DNA from 4 places in the Serratia plymuthica genome. Region 1 is predicted to be linked to each of the others. Evidence: predicted binding sites of a transcription regulator. Region 1 holds the regulator's gene; each other region holds the start of a gene.
What was found. Region 1 encodes PurR, which represses purine synthesis genes. Its sites were predicted from a motif close to CANGCAAACGTTTGCNTG; they were not measured.

Region 1 (4,532 bases):
TCGACTGCAGCGGCCTGATTTATTACGCCTATAAAGACGTCGTGAAAATCAAGATGCCGCGTACCGCCAACGAAATGTATCACCTGCGCGATGCGGCGCCGATCAAGAAAAACGAACTGGAAAGCGGTGACCTGGTGTTCTTCCGCATCAACAACCGCGGCATGGCCGATCATGTCGGCGTCTATCTGGGCAACGGCAAATTCATTCAGTCACCGCGTACCGGCGAGGAAATCCGTATCAGCCAGTTGGACAACGACTACTGGCAAAACCACTATATCGGCGCACGCCGTGTAGTAACGCCGAAAACCATTCGATAATATCCTCCGCGGCTGGCGCTCTCCCGCCGGCCGCCCTCCTCGCAAGCGACGCCTTCTGTGCTTTCACCGCGCTCTGAGAACAGTTTTGCGAACCCGCAGGTGAAATTTCCGGGCATTGGTGTGGCTGGAGGCTTGCAAGAAGACGTAATGGCAGGAAAACGCGAACAGGCGCAGCGAGCTGCGCCTGTGTTACAACCGGGGATCAGTTCAACGCCGCAGTGAAGCTAAAAGCAATAATAACGGCCAGCGCGCACACAGTCGTGAACAGTGACATTTTCAGATCGGTATCCATTACAACTCCTTTTCAGACGGGATTTCCCAAGGGTAAAAGGCACACAATTAATGCGTCAACCCATTTTCCCACAGTTAGACAATAAAATCTTGTTATCATTTCCCGGTTTATAATACTGATTACCTCTTCCACTTTGGCTCAATATGGGACAAAATTCGCAGTTCACAACTGCGTACCGGCAAAAATGCCCCTCCTGACCAAGCGCTGACGACTTCAACACACTAAAAACTCAGCTTCGTTTATTTGGAAGAAGGATCTACGCAGGCAAACGATTAACATCACACTTACATGCTGCAACATGTGAGTTCAGGAGTCATTCTTTACATGGCAACGATTAAAGATGTGGCCAAACGCGCTGGCGTTTCCACCACCACCGTTTCGCACGTCATCAATAAGACTCGTTTCGTCGCCGAAGAGACCAAAGCGGCCGTTGGGGCCGCGATCAAAGAGCTGCACTATTCTCCCAGCGCCGTGGCGCGCAGCCTGAAGGTCAATCACACCAAATCTATTGGCCTGCTGGCCACCTCCAGCGAAGCGCCCTATTTCGCCGAAGTGATCGAGGCGGTGGAAAACAGCTGCTACAGCAAAGGCTATACGCTGATCCTGTGTAATTCGCACAATAACCTGGACAAGCAACGCGCTTATCTGGCGATGCTGGCGCAAAAACGCGTCGACGGCCTGCTGGTGATGTGCTCTGAATACCCGGATCAATTGCTGGGGATGCTGGAAGATTACCGTAATATCCCCATGGTGGTCATGGACTGGGGCGCCGCACGCGGTGATTTTACCGATACCATCATCGATAACGCCTTCGAAGGCGGTTATCTGGCCGGCCGCTATCTGATCGAGCGTGGTCACCGCGATATTGGCGCCATTCCGGGCCAGTTGGCGCGCAATACCGGCGGCGGCCGCCATCAGGGCTTTTTGAAAGCCATGGAAGAAGCCAATATCGAGGTGCGCGACGAGTGGATTGTTCAGGGCGACTTCGAACCGGAATCCGGCTACAAGGCCATGCATCAGATATTGTCGCAGAAACAACGCCCGACGGCGGTATTCTGCGGCGGCGACATCATGGCGATGGGCGCTATCTGCGCCGCCGATGAACTGGGGCTGCGAGTACCGCAGGACATTTCAGTCATCGGCTACGATAACGTGCGCAACGCGCGCTATTTCACCCCGGCGCTGACGACGATCCACCAGCCCAAAGAGCGTTTGGGTGAGATGGCGTTCACCATGCTGCTGGATCGCATCATCAGCAAGCGTGAAGAGTCGCAGGTCATTGAAGTGCATCCGAAGCTGGTTGAACGCCGCTCGGTCGCCGACGGCCCCTTTATCGATTACCGCCGCTAGTCGCCAGCGCCGGGAACCAAGGCGGTTTCCGGCGCCACTTCGCTCAGCCATTCCTGGTTCAAGGTTTCACTGTCCCCCAGGTAGTCCAGTAACCAGGCCATCGCCGGCGATGGGGTATTCTGCTGCCAGGTCAGGCAGCATGGGCTGGCGGGAAACGGCTGTTGCAGTTGCAGCGCCACCAACTCGCCGCGTTGTACCAACGGCAGCACCTGATGCGCCGGCATCATGCCGACACACAAGCCAGCGCACAAGCAATCCACCGCCGATGCCCAATCCGGCACCACCAACCGCCGCTGGTTGTCCAGCGTCCAGGTGACCCGTTTGGGCAGATTGCGCGAGGTATCCTCCAGACACAGGGAAGGAAAAGGCCGGAGCTGATCGTCGTTCAGCAGGCCCTCCAACGCCGCCAATGGATGCTGCGGGCTGGCGACACACAACCAGCGCATATCGCCCATGTCACGAAAGGCAAAACCGCCGCCGACAGGCACCGCTCGCGTAGCGCCGATCGCCATATCGGCGCGGCCGTCCACCAACGCATCCCAGACGCCGTTAAACACTTCCGGTTGGATCAGCAGCTCAACATCGGGGAAATGGCGGTAAAAATCCAACACCAGCTGTCGGCTGCGCTGCGGCTTGACGATGATATCCACCGCAATTTTTAATTGGCCGCGCCAACCATTGGCCACCTGCTGGCACTGCCTGCGCGTGTCGAGCATTTTTTTGATGACACCGCGCGCCTCCTGAATAAATAACAGGCCGGCCGGCGTCAGTTCTACATCACGATGACGCCGTTCAAATAACGGCACCGCCAACCATTGTTCCAGTTGCCGAACGGTATAGCTCACCGCCGAAGGCACCCGGTGCAGTTCCTGCGCCGCCGCGCTGAAGCTGCCGGTGCGGGCGACCGCGTCCACGACATCAAGAGAATATTCAGACCACATGGTTTGCCTTCAATTTTTTTAACAGCACTTCGCAAATATTACCGTTTCACAAGCAGAGATCCAGCCGGATACACTTGCCGGCGCTAAAAACCTGCGACAATAAAATATTAATGAGAAATACCATGCGAAATTCCTTTGGTTTTATGTTCTATCTTGCCGGCCTGAGCATGCTGGGTTACCTGGCCACCGACATGTATCTGCCCGCCTTTGGCGCCATGCAGCTGGATCTGCAAATTTCCGCCGGTGCAATCAGCGCCAGCCTGAGCATTTTCCTGGCCGGTTTTGCCTTTGCTCAACTGCTCTGGGGGCCGCTCTCCGATAATTTGGGCCGTAAACCCGTGCTGCTGATTGGCCTGGCGCTGTTTGCCCTGGGCTGCCTCGGCATGCTGTGGGTACAGAATGCCGTCCAGTTGTGGTCATTGCGCTTTATTCAGGCGATCGGCGTGTGCTCAGCCGCCGTCACCTGGCAAGCGTTGGTCATTGACCGCTACCGTGAAGGCAAGGCCAATCGCGTATTCGCCACCATTATGCCGCTGGTGGCACTTTCGCCAGCGCTGGCGCCGCTGGTCGGCGCCTGGCTGCTGAACCACATGGGATGGCGGGCAATTTTCGCCGTTCTGCTGGGTATCACCGTCATTTTGCTGCTGCCTACGCTGTTACTGAAGGAAAGCGCCAAAAGCGCGCCATTGGCCACTCGGAAAAACACCCTGAGCTTCTTCCAACTGCTGAAATCGCCGGTATTCAGCGGTAACGTCACCATCTTTGCCGCCTGCTCTGCCGGCTTTTTTGCCTGGCTCACCGGCTCGCCGTTTATTCTTGGCGATATGGGTTACAGCCCCAATGACATTGGCCTGAGCTATGTCCCGCAGACGCTGGCATTCTTATTGGGCGGTTACGGTTGCCGTACGGCGTTAAATCGCATCAATGGCAACACCCTGCTGCCGTGGCTGCTGGTAGGTTATGGCATCAGCATGGTGGCGTTATATCTGGTAGCAACAATGACCGAGCCTACGCTGACCACATTATTGATTCCATTCTGTCTAATGGCGCTGGTCAACGGAGCCTGCTACCCGATCGTAGTGGCGAATGCGTTGATGCCCTTCCCGGAAGGCACCGGCAAAGCCGCAGCCCTGCAAAATACATTGCAGTTGGGTTTATGCTTTGTCGCCAGCCTATTGGTTTCGGCCTTTATTGCCCAACCGCTGTTGGCGACGGTAACGGTAATGGTTTCAACGGTGGTATTGGCCGCGTTGGGGTATATGTTGCAACGGGGAAAAGTGATTGATGATGCACAGGCGACGCGCCAGGAACATGCTAACCCTGCGTCATAATTACCAGAATTAATAATCACTTAAAGAATATTTTTGCCGAGTGCGATTTACGGTTGAGTCAGCGCCTCGGCAAGCCTATACTCAAAAACGACCTTTTAAAATAACACTTTTGTAGTCTTATTATCACAAGTAGCTGTTGTGTACGCGTAAGGCGTCACACTTTTTTAAGGATTTGTTTATCCTGTGCCTATTGCGCTGGAGTCTTCTTAAAATTTTCCTCTGTTCATAGTCGGATATCAGACGCCACGGTGACTTTTCACCGCAGGTAAACGTATGCGCCCGCAGAAATTGTCTAAGCTAT
Region 2 (4,532 bases), 150 kb from region 1:
AGCAAGGAGAGCGATGAGAGATTGTTCCGGCCAAAACAATTCGAAAAAACCGAGCTTCGCGACGAAATTTTTCTTGCAGCGAAATAAGCCTTCCAGTAGTTTGGAAAGGTAACAAAAAGAGTTAGTTTGCTCTTTTTCGTCGCACCTCAAATCTTATTTTATCGTCCAGAATGATAAACTGAATGCTTCCCGCCTCTCCGTGCGGGATTCTTTTTTTACTAAATTTGACGTCTGTCGCACCGTCCTGGTGCTTTATGTTGAGATTTGGTAGCCAATACTTTAAATTCAGCGTCTGAGAAACCTTAACCTCCCGCGGTGGCCAGTTGGCAACGGGTGGGCGTTCAGGAGCAAAAGACATGCAAATGACCCTCATGGAATATATCACTCAGCACTTTAACGGCGATCTTCACCGCTACGCTCAATCCGAAGGCGTGAGCAGTGAACAAATTATCCATTGGATCGATAATGAATGCCATGTAATCAAAGGACGATTATTTATGCCGGTGAGACATTTACCGGGTGAACAAGCGCAGTGATAACAAAAAAACCCCGCAAAGCGGGGTTTTCTGTTTCTGATACCACGGAAAATCAGAAGTTATAACCGGCCACGAGGTAATAGGCCCAGCCAGTAGATTTGATTGGGCCCTGCGGCGTACCGATCTCCGAGCCATCTTGCCACTGGCCGCCGTTATGGAAGTAACGGGCCACGAACGAGTAGTGCCAGTGATCGTAATTCAGCGCCAGAATGTGGCTGGAAGCAATCGAGTTGCTGGTGCGAACCTGTTTGCCGGTGCCGTCGGTCCAGTGACTGTCTTTGCCCAAATCGGAACCGAAGTCAAAGTTGGTGAAGCCGATGTAGCTCAGGTTTCCGCCCCACAGTTGGGTCAACGGCACAAAGTATTTCACCTTGAAGCGGTAACCATCCCAGCTGTTCTCGTTGGCAGCCTGATAGTTTTCCCACTGGTATTTGGCATAGATGTTCATCGACAGGCTCATCGGCAGGCCGGTATCGATGTCCGTACCCAGGCCCATGTACCAGGTATTCTGGCGGCCGTCGGCGTTATGGCCCAGGTCATAGATATAGTTGTTGGCGAAGTACCATTCTTTGAACGGCCCGAAGCTCAGATCGGTGCCGGTCAGCTTGTCGATGGAGAAGCGCGGCTCAATCTCCATAAACAGCGGTGAACCCTTGTCCCAAATCCCGCGGTCCGGCGTGTTGCCGACACCGAAGAACTTAGGCACATCGACGTAACCATAGAAATCGAACCAATCTTTTTTGGCGAAGGCTTCGTATTCAAGATACAGATCGTTGTTCAACTGCGGCCCGAAACGGGTGTGGTAGCTGCCCACCACGTTAACGCTTTGATGCCACCAATCCGAGACGAATTGGCTGTCTTTGCTATCAGCCATTGATGATGCACTGTAAGACGTTGCGAGCAATACGCCTGCTGCTAGAGCTATTTTTTTCATTTTTATTACCACATGCTTAAAGGGCCATTTCCTGCCCGTTAGAAAAGATGACAATGAGTCTGACGACACCTGGCGTTGCCCCCGCTGACTGTTTCTCGGCGACGCGCGCATTATAGAAATCACTGAGTGTAATAATCTGTGATCCAGTTATGCATTTTGCGAATAGGTAATCGATTGCGTTCACATTTGTCAAATTATGTTTCATGCAAATTCACGATCGATGTGATTTTTGTCATGCACGGCGATTTATAAAGCAGTTTTTGTGCCAATTGTGTACGACACCCAAAATAAATGCAGATGACATTTTCGAGGTTAAAAAGCCGGAACGAATTGACCGGCAGAGAGGGAGGGACAGGCAAGATGAGAGCGTTGGCGATGGAAAGCACCGGCAGCGTTAACCGAACATAGTGCTGAACATACGCTGCAGAAAGGGTTTCTTCTTGCGGGTAATGGTATTGCCGTCATACCGCTTTTGCGATTGCTTGTTAAAGTGACCGAAAAGCTGCGGATTGCGGTACTGCTCCAGGGTGTAACCCGCCGCCAGCGCTTCGTGATAGTACTGCTCAAACAGTTCACGCAGATCGTCGCGGTAATGGCTGTAAATTTTGCCGTCAAACCAATGACAACGGTTTTCGGATTGCAGGCGTGGCAGCGAGAAGCGGTGAGAAAACTGGCTCCCCATGTCTGAGTAATGCAATGCCTTTAACGCTTCCAGCGGCAAGTCGTCACCGTCGAGATTGCTATACTCCGGCGCCAGGGGTTCAACATATTCAGGATGTTGTTCAAAGAACTGCTGCATCTTTTTATGGCCATGCCGATCACGGCGCAATTCTTCGAGCGGCGGCAGAAAATGCGCCGCGGCTTCGCAATCCCACAGCATTTCCCCCAGCCGTAAATCCTTGCCGATGCCCGACGCTAATACGGCTTTCCCCTCTTCCATTGGATGATGCCAAATCTCCGCAATGTCGCTGAGATACAAAACATCGGCATCCGAATAGAATGCGCGCCCCTGAAAATTACAGAATGCAGGAATCCCCCAGCGGAACGCCGAAAAAGGGGTAGCCCAGCATTCCGTATTCCAACCCGCGCCGGCGCCGTTGGAGTGCCAGAAACTGGCAGGATCCCGCGAAAGCCTCATCCATTCGATATGGACGGGAATGGATGCATGTTTGCGCAGGCTATATTCCAGAACCATCATCTGTTCCAGATCGCAATCATTCGGATCACAACCAATAAAAACAAGCGCGGTATTTGCCGGTTGAGTCATGGTCATTCAGTCAACATCCCTATAAGCCACATCATTCTGTAATATTAACAACAACTATCAGAATATTCTAATGGCGAATAGAAACCCTTATCATTCCCTTTAAGGTCAGAAAACAATAATTTTACGCAATCCATTGAATTTTAAAAACAAATAACCAAATCAATCGGGCGTGCCCGCCCTTATTTTGAGAAAATACAGAACGGATGCTCACTCTTCAGCGTGCCCCCGGCACCGCTTTGGCAATATTTTCCTGGCGGAAGACCACTTCCTGCCCCGGAGCCACCTCCCACTCTTTAGGGGGAATGTCCACCTTCGGCGCAGCGGCAACCACGGAGCCGAAAATCAACTTGCCTTCCCGGCGCAGAATGCCGACATCAAGCTGGTACTCATGGCGCAAGTTAGCGGTGGTCAGGCGCACAGTATCACCGCGCATATAGTTTTCATCGTCAATCACTGGCTGCTGAATGAATTGGATATCGTCTCTCATTTTTATGTTCCTTCAGGCACAATCGATAGTTAAATTCTAGCCCACTATCCCAGGGTCGACTGAAAATTTCCGTTACTTTCCACGGGTTGCCCGCCAGCAGATCAGCGAACCGAGCGTGACCATCGCCACGCCCTGCCAGAAAGTGACCGTCAGCGACGTATCGAGCACCAGCGCGGCAAATACCGCCGACAGCACCGGCGTAAAATAGGATACCGTCGCCAGCAGCGTCATGTTGCCGTGCAAAATACCGACGTTCCACGCCGCGTAGCCGGCCCCCATCGCCATACCGGCACACAGCAGCGTCAGGGTCACCGGCCAGGTAAACTGCATGCCGCTTTCGTCGCTGAAGGCATATTTCAGCCACAGCGCCACGGCGGTCAGCGTAATAAACAGCACCACGCCGTTGCTGCCCTGCGCAATTTTTTTGGTCAGGTTGCAATACAGCGCCCAAATCACTGCGCCGCCAAAAGCCAGCGAATAACTCAGCGGGTTACTGCGTACATTCGCCAGCATCTGCGCCGGCGACCATCCGCCCTCGCCGCTCATGATCCAGCCAATGCCGAACAGCGACAGCAACAGCCCGGGCAACAGCCACCATTTGGCTTTCTGCCCGTTGAACACCAGCGCCATCAGCACGGTAAAACAGGGCCAGAGATAGTTGATCATCCCCACTTCTATCGCCTGCAGACGGGTATTGGCATAGCCCAGCGACAGCGACAGGCAGATCTCATAGCTGACGAACAGCAGGCTGCCGAGGATCAGATAAAGACGGGGAAAATGGCGCAAATTCGGCAAACGCAGCACCAGCAGCAGAAACACCGCGCTGACGCTGTAGATCATCGCCGCGCCGCCAATCGGCCCCAGCCCTTCGCTGACGCTGCGTATCAGACCGACGACGCTGCTCCACAGCAGGATCGCCAATAAACCGAACAGCGTGGCTTTATGCTGGATGGGTAAAGGAAACATGAAGAGGGTCCAATGGATTATTTTTTATCAGAATTTTCACTCTACTGCCGGGCGGCAGAAAAAGAAAGGCGGGAAACCCCGCCTGATTTCGTTATTGCTGCGGCTGCCGCTCAAACTGCGGCGGTGGCTGGCGGAAACGCCGGGTGAGGTACACCAGATATCCAAAGCCCAGCGCTGCCCAGATCAGCCCCATAGTCAGAGAACTTTTTTCCAGGTTCAACCACAGTACCGCCACCGTCAGCGCACCAATCAGCGGCAGGATCAGGTAGTTGAACCGGTCCTTCCAGCTTTTGTTGCGCCCCTCGCGAATAAAGAAATGGCTGATAACCGACAGATTCACGA
Region 3 (4,532 bases), 1.6 Mb from region 1:
GCACGTTTACCCGATGTTGGCTATCGCCCGGCACTTGATTGCCCAGGGCCACCGGGTGCGAGTGATGACCGGTGCGCTGTTCCGCGAACGCGCCGAAGCGGTGGGCGCGCAGTTTGTGCCTTTCGATGCGCAGGTGGATTTCGATTATCGTTACCTGGAGCAGCATTTTCCCGAACGCGCCGCGCTGCCGCCGGGCAATGCGCAGATGGCGCTGGCGCTGAAAGATTTCTTCGCCGCGCCGATCCCGTTGCTGGACCGGCAACTCAGGGCGGCGATAGCCGCCGAGGCGACCGATCTGCTGATGGTGGAAAACTGCTTTTACGGGGTATTGCCGCTGTTGCAGGCAAGCGACCGCCTGCCGGTGATCGGCATTGGCGTGACGCCGTTGTCGTATTCTTCACGCGACTCCATCTTCTACGGGCCGCGCATTCCCCCGGCGCTGTTGCCGCGCGAACTGCAACGCGAACAACTGGTGGACGAAGCCACTCGCGCGTTGATCGATGAGGTACAACAGCGTTTCAATTCCGCGATGGTGCAATCCGGCGGCAGGGCGCTGCAACAGCCGTTCACGGATGCGTTGATAGGCGGCTGCAATCGCTTTTTGCAACTGGCTACCCCGGCGCTGGAGTATCCGCGTGAGGATCTGCCGGCAAGTGTGCGATTTATCGGCCCGTTGCGCGGTGCGGTGGCGGCACAGCAAGGCGGGGACGAGTGGGATGAAACGGATCCTCGCCCGTTGGTTATCGTGACGCAGGGTACGCTGGCGAATGTCGATCTGCGCCAGTTGATTGTTCCGACGCTAAAAGCGCTGGCCGGGTTACCGGTGCGGGTGCTGGCGACCAGCGGCGGCCGCCCGGTTGACGGCGTGCTGGCGCAACTGCCGGACAACGCCAGAGTACGGCAGTTTATCTCTTTCGAGCACTGGCTGCCGCAGGCGGCGTTGTTGGTCACCAATGGCGGTTATGGCTCGATCAACTACGCGCTGGATCATGGCGTGCCCCTGATTGTCGCCGGTACCGGCGAAGATAAGCTCGAGGCGGCCTCTCGGGTGGTGGCTGCGGGCTGCGGGATTAACCTGCACACCAGCGAGCCGGATGAGGCGCAATTGCGGCAGGCCGTGCAGCAGCTCCTGTCGCAGCCGGTTTATCGGCAGCGTGCGGCGTTGGTACAGGCCGACTATGCCTGCCATGATGCATTGGCGGCGATTGCCGAAGAGGTGGCAGCCTTAACCGCCTGAAAGCCGTCATCGAGTTTCTCCGGGCGCCCTTTGCGGCGCCTTTTTTATGCATATATCTCTCATCAAATTTGCATGATTATGTACAATTGAAAAACGGGTTTTATTTGACCGATTGTTAACCTATTGACAACATTACTGATGAAAAGCGGGGGATATCATAATTTTCTAATTATGAAATGAATCTTCTGGCGGTGATCCTGTGGGGCAGTTACCCTAAACTTATAGCCTATGGAGTAGGCGTCTAATCAAGAAGAGAGCAAGCATGACTGATTCACAAATCCGCATTGCGATTGCGGGTTCCGGCGGCCGCATGGGGCGCCAATTGATCCAGGCGGTACATCAGGCGCAGGGCGTGGTGCTGGGGGCTGCGGTGTCGCGTCCGGGTTCAAGCCTGATCGGCACCGATGCCGGTGAACTGGCGGGCGTGGGCGCGCTGGGCATTACCGTCAGCGACAGCCTGGAAAAGGTGGTCGATGACTTCGATATTCTGATCGACTTCACCCGGCCGGAGAGCTCGCTGGCGTACCTGGCTTTCTGCGTCGAACATCACAAGGCGATTGTGATCGGCACCACCGGTTTTGACGATGCAGGCAAAGAGGCTATCCGCGCCGCCGCCCAGCAGATTGGCATCGTGTTCGCCGCCAACTTCAGCGTGGGCGTCAATCTGGTGCTGAAACTGTTGGAAAAAGCCGCTCAGGTGATGGGCGATTACACCGACATTGAGATTGTTGAGGCGCACCACCGCCATAAAGTGGATGCCCCTTCGGGCACGGCGTTGGCCATGGGCGAGGCGATTGCCGGCGCGCTGGGGCGTGACCTGAAAGAGTGCGCCGTCTATGCGCGCGAAGGTTATACCGGCGAACGCGATCCCAAGAGCATAGGCTTCGCCACCATTCGTGCCGGCGATATCGTCGGGGAGCATACCGCGATGTTTGCCGACATCGGAGAACGGGTAGAAATCACCCATAAGGCCTCCAGTCGCATGACTTTTGCCACTGGTGCGGTTCGGGCAGCATCCTGGTTGCATGATCGCGATAAAGGCCTGTTTGATATGCGTGACGTGCTCGGATTGGACCAGTTATAATCGATTTGAATACCATCGTGATGTGGTTGTATTTATCATAAGGCTATGATTAACGGACAATAATTTTATTGTCCTTTTTTTTAACATTGAAAATGAAGCATTGACCTATTTTTCTTTAATTAATTATTATTTTTTATAGTTTACTTGTGTTTTGTGGCGAGTAATTTCCCTGAAAGATACTTTTTAACCGATAACAGACCTTTGGAAAGGTGTTTTTTTGTCATTCTTCCTCGCAACCGTTTACCCACCCGAGTTTAGCTGTGTTTTTATGGCTGCTGACCCTATTAAACGTCGAGAAGTGCAAAAATAAGAGAAAAAATGGCGCTTTGGCTAGACAAGTGGAGCACTCATCATTAAAATGCGCCCAATTTGCCAAAAATTGGCCTTGATGGCGGTTTTTGCATTGATTTAGATCGCGATATCTGAATTAATATGCAGATATTGTGATTGATTATTCCTCGGAGGGTGTTTTGATTAAGTCAGCGCTATTGGTTCTGGAAGACGGAACCCAATTCCACGGTCGGGCCATCGGGGCAGAGGGTACGGCAGTGGGGGAAGTGGTCTTCAATACGTCGATGACCGGCTATCAAGAAATCCTCACTGATCCTTCCTACTCTCGCCAGATCGTTACTCTTACTTATCCTCATATCGGCAATGTCGGCACCAATGCTTCCGACGAAGAATCCTCCGCGGTACACGCCCAAGGCCTTGTCATTCGTGATCTCCCTTTGATTGCCAGCAACTACCGCAGCGAAGAAGGCCTGTCAGAATACCTGAAGCGTCATAACATCGTGGCGATTGCCGATATCGATACCCGCAAGCTGACCCGCCTGCTGCGCGAGAAAGGCGCACAGAACGGCTGCATCATCGCCGCCGATTCACCGGACGCCGCGCTGGCGCTGGCCAAGGCGCAGGGTTTCCCGGGTTTGAAAGGGATGGATCTGGCGAAAGAAGTGACCACCAAAGAAGCCTACAGCTGGCAGCAGGGTAGCTGGACGCTTGAAGGCGACCTGCCGGAAACCAAGCCGGCCTCCGAGCTGCCGTTCCACGTGGTGGCTTACGACTACGGCGCCAAGCGCAACATCTTGCGCATGTTGGTGGATCGCGGCTGCCGCCTGACGGTAGTGCCGGCGCAGACCCCGGCAGATGAAGTATTGAAGATGAATCCGGACGGCATTTTCCTGTCCAACGGCCCGGGCGACCCGGAGCCTTGCGATTACGCCATCACCGCCATCAAACAGTTCCTGGAAACCGACATTCCGGTGTTCGGCATCTGCCTCGGCCACCAGCTGCTGGCGCTGGCCAGCGGTGCGAAAACCGTGAAGATGAAGCTGGGTCACCACGGCGGTAACCATCCGGTGAAAGATCTGGATAACGACTGCGTGATGATCACCGCACAGAACCACGGTTTTGCGGTGGACGAAAATAACCTGCCGGCCGAACTGCGCGTCACGCACAAATCGCTGTTTGACCACACGGTGCAGGGCATTCACCGCACCGATAAAGCGGCGTTCAGCTTCCAGGGCCACCCGGAAGCCAGCCCGGGCCCGCACGACGCTGCGCCGCTGTTCGACCACTTTATCGAACTGATCGAGACTTACCGTTCTAACGCCAAATAATCAAGAACATGTTTAGTCTCGTCGCGAGCGAAGGTCAGGCAAGGAAAAAATAGGCGAAAAAGCAGCGTTTACACTCAGTAAATGAGCATTTTGAGCCGGTTTTGACGAAGCATCACCGAGAGCAGCAGAGAGTAAACGGGTTCGAGGAGCGAAAAAATGCCAAAACGTACTGATATAAAAAGCATCCTGATCCTCGGCGCTGGCCCGATCGTTATCGGCCAGGCGTGTGAGTTCGACTACTCGGGTGCCCAGGCTTGTAAAGCGCTGCGTGAAGAGGGTTACCGCGTCATTCTGGTCAACTCCAACCCGGCCACCATCATGACCGACCCGGAAATGGCCGATGCGACCTACATCGAGCCGATCCACTGGGAAGTGGTGCGCAAGATCATCGAAAAAGAGCGCCCGGATGCGGTCTTGCCGACCATGGGCGGCCAGACCGCGCTGAACTGTGCGCTGGAGCTGGAACGTCAGGGCGTGCTGGCCGAGTTCGGCGTGACCATGATTGGCGCCACGGCCGACGCTATCGATAAAGCCGAAGACCGCCGCCGTTTCGACGTGGCGATGAAGAAAATCGGCCTGGATACCGCGCGTT
Region 4 (4,532 bases), 1.6 Mb from region 1:
AGATTTTTGCCACCGACAGGCGGTATTCGCTGTTATCGCTGATCCAACGGCTTAACCAACCCGCCGCCCAGCCGGTTTGCCCCACGACGTACAACAGCACAATGGCAAGCACTACCAGCAGCAGCAACGTCAGCAACAGTTTTCCGATAAATTTCATCGTCTACATCCGCGTCGGTCAAAAAAGATACCCTGTTTATGCCGCAATTGGCCGGGCATCTCAAGTGCAATGGTCTGATAGGCAATAAAAAACGGCCGCAAGCGGCCGTTTGTGGCAGGCAGCGCGGTGGATTATGGCTTCTGGTGTTCGTGCGGGAACACCAGGTTGAGCACGATGGCGGTGATGCCGCCGGCGGCAATGCCTGAAGAGAGCAGGGTTTTCAGCCAGTCGGGCGCGAACTGCAGGATCAACGGTTGCTGGGAAACACCCATGCCGACGGCCAGCGACAGCGCCATGATCATGATCGCGCGGCGGTTCAGCCTTTCGCGCGACACGATACGCACGCCGGAGGCGGCGATGGTGCCGAACATCACCAGGGTAGCGCCGCCAAGCACCGGTTCAGGAATATGCTGCACGAAATTGGCCACTGCCGGGAACAAGCCCAGCGCGATCAGCATCAACGCCACCACAAAGCCGACGTAACGGCTGGCAACCCCGGTCAGTTGGATCACGCCGTTGTTCTGACCAAAACAGGAGTTGGGGAAGGTGTTGAATACTGCCGACAGCATCGAGTTCAGGCCGTTGGCCAGCACGCCGCCTTTCAGGCGTTTCATATACAAGGGGCCGCTGACCGGCTGTTCCGACACGTCTGAGGTGGCGGTGATGTCGCCGATGGTTTCCAGTGAGGTGACCATAAAGATCAGCATCAGCGGCAGCAGCAGGCTCCAGTCAAAGCCCAGGCCATAATACAGCGGGATCGGAAGGGTGACCGCCGCCGTTTGCGGAGCCGGCTGGCTTGCCGGCAGCATGTCCATCGCCCAGGCCAGCAGGTAGCCGACCGCCATGGCGATCACCAGCGAGGCGACGCGCAGGTACGGGTTGCGCTGGCGGTTAAGCAGAATAATCACCGCCAATACCGCGCCGGCCAGCAGCAGGTTTTTCGGTGCGCCGAAACTGTGATCGCTTATCGCGGCATAGCCGCCGCCGATGGAGGTCAGCCCAACCTGAATCAGCGACAACCCGATAATCATCACCACAATACCGGAGACCAGCGGGGTGATGATGCGTCGCGCCAGGTGCAGCACGCGGGAAAGCAAGATCTCGGTGCAGGAGGCGACCATCAGCGTGCCGAATAGCGCAGCCATCATGGTTGGGACGTCGGCACCGCCGTTTTTCAGCGCCAGCCCGCCCATAATCAGCGGTGAAACAAAGTTAAAACTGGTGCCCTGAATCGACAGCAGGCCCGAACCGACCGGCCCCCAGGTTTTAATTTGCAAAATAGAGGCCAGGCCGGAGGCAAACAGCGACATGCTGATAATGTGCTGAGTATCCTGTGCCGGCAGACCGAGCGCCTGACAGATCAACAGCGCTGGGGTGATAACCGCCACGAACATCGCCAGCAGATGCTGACCGGCGGCAAACAGCGTTTGCGGCAGCGGCGGGCGGTCTTCCAGACGGTAAATCAGTTCGCTGGTGTGGGGCGTTACGGCGGCTTTTTGCACGGCATCAAGCTCGGTGGATGGCATGGTCATGATGTGGCATTTCCAGAAACGGCAAAGCAGGCATTTTAATGATCCACCCCGCAAAAGCAAACGGTTGCGCCCTGATATTACGTCAGAGATATCAATGCCTATGTCGTATTTTTGTTCATTTTTTCTTGTCTTCTCAGCATTTTTTACTTCTAATCCCACCCTCATCAAGTTTTAAAAACTAAGCGGTTTTCTATAACTTATTATTTCTTATTGGATCTTTTCCGTTACAGGGAGTACCTGGATGTTTCATCTCGATACTTATGGCACGTTAGTCGCGGCAACGCTGGTTCTGCTCCTTGGGGGCAAATGCGTCAGAAGCATTCCGCTGTTGCGAAAATACACTATTCCCGCACCTGTCGCCGGTGGTTTGCTGGTGGCGCTCTTGTTGTTAGCCCTGAAAAAGTTCGCTAACTGGGAAATCAGCTTCGATATGTCGCTGAAAGACCCGTTGATGCTGGCCTTCTTCGCCACCATCGGCCTGAATGCCAACCTGGCGCGGCTGCGCGCGGGCGGCAAAGCGCTAATGGTGTTCCTGTTTGTGGTGCTGGGCCTGTTGGTGGTGCAGAACGCCATTGGCATCGGCATGGCGAAAATACTGGGTCTGGATCCGCTGATGGGCCTGATCGCCGGTTCAATTACGCTATCCGGCGGTCATGGTACCGGCGCAGCCTGGAGCAAGCTGTTCATCGAGCGTTATGGATTTGAAAACGCTACGGAAGTGGCGATGGCCTGTGCGACTTTCGGCCTGGTGCTGGGCGGGCTGATCGGCGGCCCGGTGGCGCGTTACCTGGTGAAACACTCCTCTACGCCGGAAGGCACACCGGAAGACAGCGTGCAACCGAGCGGTTTTGAAAAGCCGGAAAGCGGTCGACTGATCACCTCTTTGGTGATGATCGAAACTATCGCGATGATCGCCATCTGCTTGAGCCTGGGGCAGTTTATTGCCGGCTTGTTGAATGGCACGGTGTTTGAATTGCCAAACTTTGTCTGTGTGCTGTTTGTCGGGGTGGTCCTCAGCAATACGCTGGCGTTCAGCGGTTTTTACACCGTGTTCGAACGGGCGGTGTCGGTGCTGGGGAACGTCAGCCTGTCGCTGTTCCTGGCCATGGCGCTGATGAGCCTGCGCCTGTGGGAGCTGGCGTCGCTGGCGCTGCCGATGCTGGCCATTCTGGCTGTGCAGACACTGGTGATGGCGCTCTACGCAATTTTCGTCACTTATCGGGTGATGGGCAAAAACTACGACGCGGCGGTACTGGCTGCGGGACACTGTGGTTTTGGCATGGGCGCTACGCCAACGGCGATCGCCAATATGCAGGCGATTACCGATCGCTTCGGTCCATCGCATCTGGCGTTTCTGGTGGTGCCGATGGTGGGGGCGTTCTTTATTGATATCGCCAACGCGATCGTGATTAAGCTGTATCTGCTGTTGCCGGTATTCCCGGCGGTGGGCTGAATAGCGTTCGAGATGTAAAGCAAGGGCGCCATTGGCGCCCTTGTCTATGGCAGAGGGTCAGGCGTTGGAGTAGCGCGCTTTCTCCGGCAGCCAGCGTTCAATCAGGGCGCGGGCATGTTCCGGGTACTGCTGATGAATATGGCGGGCGACGCGCTGCACTTCCGGTATCATCGCCTGGTCACGCAGCAAATCGGCCACCTTGAACTCCGCACTGCCGGTCTGGCGTGTGCCAAGCAGCTCGCCTGGGCCACGAATTTCCAGATCGCGCTGGGCAATCACAAAGCCATCGTTACTGTCGCGCAGTACCTGCAGACGTTTCTGCGCAGTTTTGCTGAGCGGGGTTTTGTACAACAGCACGCAATGCGATGCCACTGCGCCACGGCCAACGCGGCCGCGCAGCTGATGCAGCTGCGCCAACCCAAGCCGCTCCGGGTTTTCGATAATCATCAGGCTGGCGTTCGGTACGTCGACGCCGACTTCGATCACTGTGGTCGCCACCAGCAGCTGTAACTCACCCTGTTTGAAGGCCTGCATGACCGCCTGTTTTTCCTGCGCCTTCATACGGCCGTGAACCAGAGCGACTTTCAGTTCGGGCAGCGCAGCCTTCAGCTCTTCCCAGGTGGCTTCCGCCGCCTGCGCTTCCAGCAACTCCGACTCTTCGATCAACGTACAGACCCAATACGCCTGTCGGCCTTCTTCCATGCAGGCGCTTTTTACCCGCTGGATAATATCGGCGCGCCGGGTGTCTGGAATGGCGACGGTGGTGACCGGCGTCCTGCCTGGCGGCAATTCGTCGATCACCGAGGTATCGAGATCGGCATAGGCGGTCATTGCCAGCGTGCGTGGGATGGGCGTGGCGGTCATGATCAACTGGTGGGCATGGAAGCCTTGCTCCTCGCCCTTTTCCCACAGAGCCAGCCGCTGGTGCACGCCAAACCGGTGCTGTTCGTCGATGATCACCAGCGCCAAGCCGGAAAACTGCACCTGTTCCTGGAATATGGCGTGCGTACCGACCACCATCGACACTTTTCCGCTGGCGATCGCTTCCTGCTGAGCAATGCGTGCCTTGCCTTTTTGCTTGCCGGCCAGCCAGCCGACTTCAAGCCCCAGCGGTTCAAACCACTGGCGGAAGTTATTGGCGTGTTGTTCGGCCAGCAGTTCGGTAGGCGCCATCAATGCCACCTGTTTGCCGTGGGCGATGGCGCGCAGTGCCGCCAGGGCGGCCACCAGCGTTTTGCCTGAGCCGACATCGCCTTGCACCAGCCGCATCATCGGGAAGCCTTTTTGCATATCGGCTTCGATATCGGCTACCACGCGCTCTTGCGCGCCGGTCGGCGAGAACGGCAATTCGGCGAGAAAGCGTTTTTTCAGACGGTCATCCGGCATCAGC

Region 2: JK621_RS08920 (nucleoside-specific channel-forming protein Tsx) is a predicted target of PurR. The motif match lies at 1,634-1,651, and genes of this name have one in related genera.
Region 3: carA (glutamine-hydrolyzing carbamoyl-phosphate synthase small subunit) is a predicted target of PurR. The motif match lies at 2,551-2,568, and genes of this name have one in related genera.
Region 4: JK621_RS16685 (nucleobase:cation symporter-2 family protein) is a predicted target of PurR. The motif match lies at 1,743-1,760, and genes of this name have one in related genera.

Annotation. Positions count from the first base shown of each region.
Region 1 covers NZ_CP068771.1:2,021,495-2,026,026, reverse strand. Annotated here, with positions in the region: gene JK621_RS09675 (C40 family peptidase) at 1-317, shown strand, start outside; gene JK621_RS09670 (YnhF family membrane protein) at 520-609, opposite strand; gene purR (HTH-type transcriptional repressor PurR) at 934-1,959, shown strand; gene punR (DNA-binding transcriptional activator PunR) at 1,956-2,900, opposite strand; gene punC (purine nucleoside transporter PunC) at 3,023-4,231, shown strand.
Region 2 covers NZ_CP068771.1:1,870,302-1,874,833, reverse strand. Annotated here, with positions in the region: gene JK621_RS08925 (hypothetical protein) at 357-536, shown strand; gene JK621_RS08920 (nucleoside-specific channel-forming protein Tsx) at 589-1,470, opposite strand; gene JK621_RS08915 (glycosyl transferase) at 1,865-2,743, opposite strand; gene JK621_RS08910 (hypothetical protein) at 2,952-3,224, opposite strand; gene yddG (aromatic amino acid DMT transporter YddG) at 3,297-4,190, opposite strand; gene JK621_RS08900 (APC family permease) at 4,282-4,532, opposite strand, start outside.
Region 3 covers NZ_CP068771.1:468,967-473,498, forward strand. Annotated here, with positions in the region: gene JK621_RS02225 (glycosyltransferase) at 1-1,237, shown strand, start outside; gene dapB (4-hydroxy-tetrahydrodipicolinate reductase) at 1,500-2,321, shown strand; gene carA (glutamine-hydrolyzing carbamoyl-phosphate synthase small subunit) at 2,792-3,940, shown strand; gene carB (carbamoyl-phosphate synthase large subunit) at 4,097-4,532, shown strand, end outside.
Region 4 covers NZ_CP068771.1:3,581,221-3,585,752, forward strand. Annotated here, with positions in the region: gene JK621_RS16680 (AsmA family protein) at 1-157, opposite strand, end outside; gene JK621_RS16685 (nucleobase:cation symporter-2 family protein) at 289-1,689, opposite strand; gene gltS (sodium/glutamate symporter) at 1,931-3,142, shown strand; gene recG (ATP-dependent DNA helicase RecG) at 3,200-4,532, opposite strand, start outside.